3 regions of the Pseudoflavonifractor sp. HCP28S3_F10 genome follow, and region 1 is predicted to be linked to each of the others. Evidence: riboswitches for the same ligand, from Rfam matches in the RefSeq annotation. Region 1 holds a riboswitch; each other region holds the start of a gene.
The links. A riboswitch is a leader RNA that binds a small molecule or an ion and turns the genes downstream of it on or off. The one in region 1 is predicted to bind lysine.

Region 1 (2,260 bases):
ATTGGAACAGGATCCGGGTGCTCCCCGTCTCCACCACGCTGACGCCATAGGAACTGGTCCCCACGATCTCCCCGGCGAGCCCCATCGCCGTACAGGCGGCCTGGGCCTCCTCACGGGTGGCGTAGGCCCCCGTCCGGGCTTCGTAATTCCCGTCGATCCAGGCCGGGAAGCCGCCGCTCACCGCCCCGGCCGCCGCCTGGGCGGAGGTCAGGTCGGCATATATGCCCAGCCGGATGTGGTAGCAGCCGACGACCTGGGCTCCTGCACTCTGGACGGCGCTGTAGCTCCCGCCGGAGAGGTAGATGTTCTGGGTCTTGAGCATGGAGATTCTGGCAGTCCCGGTCTGTGCCAGTTCCACAAAGGACAGGTCCCCGTCAAAATACCCCAGCCGGTAGCCGGAGCCCACGCTGTTTTCCAGATTGGCGGCAGCCAGTGCCGAGCTGCCGTAGGCCAGTCCCACCCGCAGGACCGGTTCCCCGGCCGGCGCCGCCTGAACGGGGACGGTCCCCGGAAGGAGCAGCGCAGCCGCAAGGCAGGCTGCTGCAAGTTTCATCCATTTCTTTTTCATTTTTTGCCCCTGTTTTACAATTTAACTTAGAAAAGTATATTGACACTGAACTATACTTGTGATACTATTTTTAGCGATTACAGGATAGAGGTTGCGGTTTCCATCAGTAGCAAGCGGCGAGGGCTCCGAGGGCCTTGTGACCTGCTGTGAAAGGGGACGCCGCCGAAGAGGGCCCTCCCCCGGAGGACGGTCCTCTGGACGCGTGGGTGAACAGCCCCGCGGCTGTCACCGGCGGGACCGGTGGAGCGCTGTCTGTATTTGGAATATGGTGTCGGAGCGTATTCGTGCGTCTCTGACATTATAGTACAAAATCAGCCGGTGTGTAAACCCGCTGATTTCTTTTTTTATCGATTGTCCCTGAGCCGATTGATAAAATCTGTATTTTTCAGGCCGGACAAGCTCATTTCCTGGAAAAAACGCATAGAATCAGGATAGAAACACGGGAGGTCATTGAAATGGAAAAGTACAAAGTAGGCGTGATCGGCGGCACCGGCATGGTGGGCCAGCGTTTCGTCACTCTGATGGAGAACCACCCCTGGTTCCAGCTCACTGCCATCGCTGCAAGCCCCCGCTCCGCGGGCAAGACCTATGAGGAGGCCATCGGCAGCCGCTGGGCCATGGACACTCCCATGCCGGAAGAGGCGAAGAAGATGGTGGTCCTCAACGCCGAGGCCGACGTGGAGAAGATCGCCTCCATGGTGGATTTCGTCTTTTCCGCCGTTGATATGAAGAAGGAGGAGATCCAGGCCCTGGAGGAGGAGTACGCCAAACACGAGTGCCCTGTGGTCTCCAATAACTCCGCCCATCGCTGGACGGCCGACGTGCCCATGGTGGTGCCCGAGATCAACCCCGAGCATATCGAGGTCATCCCCGCCCAGCGCAAGCGCCTGGGCACCCAGCGGGGCTTCATCGCCGTCAAGTCCAACTGCTCCCTGCAGAGCTATGTGCCCGCCCTGCACCCCCTGAAGGACAGATTCGGCCTGAGCAAAGCCCTGGTGTGTACCTATCAGGCCATCTCCGGCGCCGGCAAGACCTTTGAGACCTGGCCCGAGATGGTGGACAACGTGATCCCCTACATCGGCGGCGAGGAGGAGAAGAGCGAGCGGGAGCCCCTGAAGCTGTGGGGCCATGTGGAGAACGGCGTCATCGTCAACGCCGAGACTCCCTCCATCACCGCCCAGTGCTTCCGGGTGGCCGCTTCCAACGGCCACATGGCCGCCGTGTTCGCCAGCTTCGACAAGAAGCCCTCCATGGAGGAGATGAAGGAGGCCTGGGCCAGCTTCCGCGGCCGCGCCCAGGAGCTGGAGCTCCCCTCCGCCCCGAAGCAGTTCCTCCACTATTTCGAGGACCCCTCCCGCCCCCAGACCAGACTGGACCGCATGACCGAGAACGGCATGGCCGTGTGCCTGGGCCGCCTCCGTCCCGATACGCAGTATGACTACAAGTTCGTCTGCCTGTCCCACAACACCCTCCGGGGCGCTGCCGGCGGCGCGGTCCTGCTGGCCGAGCTGCTCTGCGCCGAGGGTTACATTACCAGGAGGTAATCAGTATGAGAGAGCCTATCTTCACCGGCGCCTGCACCGCTATCGTCACTCCCTTCGACCAGAGCGGCGCCATCAACTATGACGCCTTCGGCAAGCTCATCGACGAGCAGATCGCCCGGGGCATCGACGCCATCTGCGTCTGCGGCAC
Region 2 (2,260 bases), on a different contig from region 1:
TAGGGCAGGCCGTAGTAGATGAACACCGCCTGGAGCACCATGGGCGTGCCGCGGAACACCTCCACATAGACCCGGACCACCACCCGGATGAGCTTGAGCAGGAAGCGCTTGGGCAGGGGATCATTTTTGGTGTAGGGGATCGTGTTCAGGATACCGCAGATGAGGCCGATGATACAGCCGATGACGGTGGCCACCAGGGCCAGGATCAGCGTGTTCCGAATGCCGCCGAGATACATGGGCCAGTATTTGCTCCACAGCAGGACCACGTCCTGACCCAGCTTGACCAGCTTATCCACACTGGCACGCTCCTTTCAGTAAAGATACGGCGACCTCCGGCCCCATTCCGGGGCCGGAGGAAGTCTTGTTGTTCCATGTTGTCACGCTCCGCCTGTTCGCGGCGGCTGTGCGCTTCTTTTACACCTCGGGCTGGATGGAGATGGCCTCGTCCATCAGGGCGTTGAAGTCGTCCTCGGTCATGGTGGACAGAACAGAGTCAATGGCCTCCTTCAGGGCGGTGTTGCCCTTGAGGACGGAAATGCCGATGTTCACGTTCTCGGCCCGCTCCTCCTCGCTGGCGAACTGGAAGTCGCCGTCGGTACCGGAGAAGTTGAGGATGACCAGATTGTCGTCCTTGGCGGCGGCGCCCATGGCGGTGGGCATGTCGGTGCAGATGAAGTCCACGGTGCCGGTCTGCAGGGCCATGATCATGGCGGGGGCGTTGTCAGCGGGGGCCTGGAGCTCGGCGCCCTCGATCTGGGGCAGGCAGGAATCATACCAGATGGTGCCGGACTGGGCGGTGCACTTGCCGCCGGCAAGGTCGGCGATGGAGGCGGCGGAGGCATACTGGCTGTCCTTGGTGGTGACGCAGACGATGGTGGCGTAGTAGTAGGGGCCCGCCATGTCCACTTCCTTCATGCGCTCAGCGGTCATGGACTGGCCGGCGATATTGGCGTCCATGGTCTTGGACTGGACGGCGGGGCACAGAGAGTCCCACGCGCTGGAGACGATCTCCAGCTCCCAGTTGTTGGCCTCGGCGATCTTCTTGGCGATCATCACGTCGTAGCCGTTGGCGTAGGAGCCGGGCATGTTGGAGATGGGCACGGCGCCATTGGAGTCGTCCATCTGGGTCCAGTTATAGGGGGCGTAGGCGCACTCCATACCGACAGTGAACACGCCGTCCTCCACGCCGGTGTAGCTGTCTCCGGCGGGGGCGGCGCTCTGAGCAGGGGCGGAGGGCTGGGCGGCGGTACCGCCGCCGCAGGCGGTCAGGGACAGGCCCATGGTCAGGGCCAGGGCGAGGGCAAGGATGTTCTTCTTCATTGTTGTTTCCTCCAGTTTCAGTTCTGTGATGTCAGCTTTTCTGTGAGCAACAAAAAAGCCACGAACCTCCCTGGTGGAAGCGTTCATGGCGACAACTGCATCTTCTAACCGGTGTCGGATGCCCTTGTGGTCAATGATAGCGCTCCACACAGATCATGTGGCAGTCCGTGAGATCTTCTCCCAACGGCCCAGGCAACCGCCCCCCAGGCAGGGGTACGGCCCTTCGGCGGAAGGCCCTTTCTCCGGCGGGTGCGCTGCCCGAGCTGCCGGATACTGATGCAATTCCGCGCCTCTATCATTGCAGCGGGGACCGTCCCCCGCGACAATGGGTTCTTGGGCGTATTCTAACACGCAAACACAGGGCTGTCAAGCCTGTTTGTCCGCGTCCGGTGTTCGATTCCGTCTTTTGGGCATTTTGATCGGCACTTTTTTCTGTCATTTGTTTTGAATTTCCCGGCGTTATGGATTAAATGCCCGGATTTGCCCCTGTACGCTTTGGCGGATTCCGACAAAAAGCTCCGGTGTCCATCCAAAACGGACACCGGAGCTTTTCGTCATTTTTTCATCTGCCCGGGCGCAAAGGGCGAGAGCTCAAAGCGGATAAAATAGCCCTGGGGATGTCTGCACACGGGGCACATGGCCGGGGCCACCGAGCTCTCCACGATATGGCCGCATTTGAGGCACATCCATTTGATCTCCACGTCGGAGACAAAAAGACGCTCGCTCTCCAGCAATCCTGCAAATTCCCCGAAGCGGTCGCCGTGGATCTTCTCGATGCGGGCGATCTCGGAGAAAATGTGGGACGCCTGGGGAAAGCCCTCCTCCTTGGCCACCTTGGCAAAACCGGTGTAGTCGTGTTCCCACTCCTGATACTCGTTGTGCTGGGCGGCCTTCAGATGCTCCAGCACCGTGGGGTAGAGGTCCACGGGATAGGCGCCGT
Region 3 (2,260 bases), on a different contig from region 1:
AATCTGGTCCGCGTCCAGACAGGCCCGGACAGCCCGGCGGAAGTCCACGTTCTGCACGATGCTGCCGGAGTTGGCGGCGCTCAGGTTAAAGACGATGGTGGGGGACCAGCCGTTCCAGTTCTTGTCGCTCCAGCAGCCGGCGGCCTCCAGCTGGGGGGCCATGTCGGTGAGGATGGAGGTGGAGTAGTCGAAGTTGCCGCCGATCATGCCGTTGGTGCGGGCGGTCTGGTCGCTGGCCACGCTGCAGTAGATCTTGTCGAAGTAGGCCTTCTTGGCGGCGGCGGGGCCGGTGCCGCCGGACTCGTAGGGCACATAATCCTCAAACCGCTTCAGGGTCAGGTCCACCTCGCGGTTCCAGGTCTCCAGCATGTAGGGGCCGGTGCCCACGATCTCCGCGTCGTCGGTGATGTAGGAGTCCATGTGGGCCTGGGCAATCTCGGCGGGCATGACCTTGCAGCCGCCCTTGAGTTCGCCGATGGTGAGCAGGGCCATGGGGGCCACGTCCTTCAGGGTGTAGACCACGGTCATGTCATCCTTCACGTCGGTGGAAGCGATGTAGTCGCCGAAGTTGGCCTGTCCGCTGGTGGAGTAGACCAGGAAGCGCTCGATGGAGGCCACCACGTCGTTTACGTCCACCGTGTCGCCGTTGTGGAACTTCACGTCGGGCCGCACGGTGAGGGTGAGCTGCAGGTTGTCCTCACTGAGCTCATAGGTGCAGACACTGGCCCAGACCGAGCCGTCGTCGGCCACCTGGACCGGGGACTCGTAGATATGATAGCCGGGGGTGTAGTTCTGGTTGGTGTTGAACTGGGCGGGGTCCAGGGAGTTGGTGGCGCCGTTGAAGTTGAGCTTCATGGTGCCGCCGTACTTGGCCTCCTCGGCGGTGCTGTCCTGACCGAGCCGGTCATCGCCGGTGCCCTCCACAAAGCCGCCGGAAGCGGAGGCGGCGGGAGCAGCGGCGCCGCTGCTGGGCTGGGGCTGGTTGCCGCCGCCGTCGCAGGCGCTGAGAACGCCCATGAGCATGGCGGCCGCCATCAGGGCGCTGAGTACGCGAATGGGGGTCTTTTGCATGGTTGGTTCCTCCTTACGTAAAATAAAAGCCACGGATAATCCCACACCGGCGGAACATCCATGGCAGAATACAGGCGGCGGCCCATAAAAACAGTCAATGATAACGCTCCACGAATGTGGCAGTCTGGGGGATATTCTCCCGCAGCCCAGGCAACCGTCCCCCGGGCGGTGGACGGCCCTTCGGCGGAGCGTCCTTTCGCCGGGGGGCGCCCGCCCCTGCGTCCGGCTACTGATCCGTTCCGCGCCTCTACCATTGCATCATTGCTCCAGATACTTTTGCACGCTGAAACAATAAAACATTTGTAAAAATTTTATCAAATATGCAGTCATGTGTCAATATATACCGCTCTGTAATTTGAATTTTTCCCATTTTTATAAAGGGAATAAGAGAAAAGGAAATGAAATGTGCCGGGAATTACAAAAAAGTGCAGGAACCGCAAAGAGCCGTTGCATTTCCTGCGGACAAGTGCTATCCTTTATCTGCAAAAAAGGGCGCACAGGGCGCGCCGTGAAAGGAACGGGTGCAAAACTATGGTTTTTGGCATTCTGAAGGATATCAAGGAAGGGGAGTGCCGGGTCATCTGCACTCCCATGGAGGTCCGCAGCATCGTGGCCGCCGGGTACGAGGTGTGGGCCCAGCATGACTGCGGAAAGCTGTCCGGCTTCTCCGATGAGGATTACGCCGCCGCCGGGGCCCGGATCGTGGAGAGCATGGAGGAGATGTACGCCGGCTGCGACATGCTCGCCAAGGTCAAGGAGTTCCAGACCCCTGAATTCGGCCTGATCCGCAAGGACCAGATCCTGCTGGGCTGCATCCATCCCGCCGCCCACCCGGAGGAGGTGGACGCCCTGCTGAAGAGCGGCTGCATCGCCTTCACCGCGGAGGACGCCCACCGCTACGGCTCCCCCAACTGCGAGGCCGCCGGCAAGGCGGGCGCGCTGCTGGGCCTGGAGTCCATGATGACCGTCAACGGCGGCAAGGGCAAATACGTGGGCGGCTTTGCCGGCGCGCCCGGCATGAACGTGCTCATCCTGGGCGCGGGCACCGTGGGCCAGGCGGCCCTTCAGGTCCTCCACGCACTGGGGGCCAAGTGCACCGTCATGGACATCAACGTTGGCATCCTGCGTACTCTGATGAACCAGTACAAGGGCACCATCGACACCATGTTCTGCAACCGTGAGACCATCG

Region 2: linked by a shared signal. The riboswitch ahead of ACTNBZ_RS03525 (transporter substrate-binding domain-containing protein) and the one ahead of asd (aspartate-semialdehyde dehydrogenase) in region 1 are both predicted to bind lysine.
Region 3: linked by a shared signal. The riboswitch ahead of ACTNBZ_RS04290 (ABC transporter substrate-binding protein) and the one ahead of asd (aspartate-semialdehyde dehydrogenase) in region 1 are both predicted to bind lysine.

The regions. Positions count from the first base shown of each region.
Region 1 covers NZ_JBQHUB010000008.1:3,183-5,442, forward strand. Annotated here, with positions in the region: gene ACTNBZ_RS05260 (SpoIID/LytB domain-containing protein) at 1-553, opposite strand, end outside; lysine riboswitch at 646-827, shown strand; gene asd (aspartate-semialdehyde dehydrogenase) at 1,024-2,112, shown strand; gene dapA (4-hydroxy-tetrahydrodipicolinate synthase) at 2,118-2,260, shown strand, end outside.
Region 2 covers NZ_JBQHUB010000004.1:116,802-119,061, reverse strand. Annotated here, with positions in the region: gene ACTNBZ_RS03530 (amino acid ABC transporter permease) at 1-296, opposite strand, end outside; gene ACTNBZ_RS03525 (transporter substrate-binding domain-containing protein) at 415-1,320, opposite strand; lysine riboswitch at 1,450-1,623, opposite strand; gene rbr (rubrerythrin) at 1,875-2,260, opposite strand, start outside.
Region 3 covers NZ_JBQHUB010000006.1:4,705-6,964, reverse strand. Annotated here, with positions in the region: gene ACTNBZ_RS04290 (ABC transporter substrate-binding protein) at 1-1,071, opposite strand, end outside; lysine riboswitch at 1,165-1,329, opposite strand; gene ACTNBZ_RS04285 (alanine dehydrogenase) at 1,603-2,260, shown strand, end outside.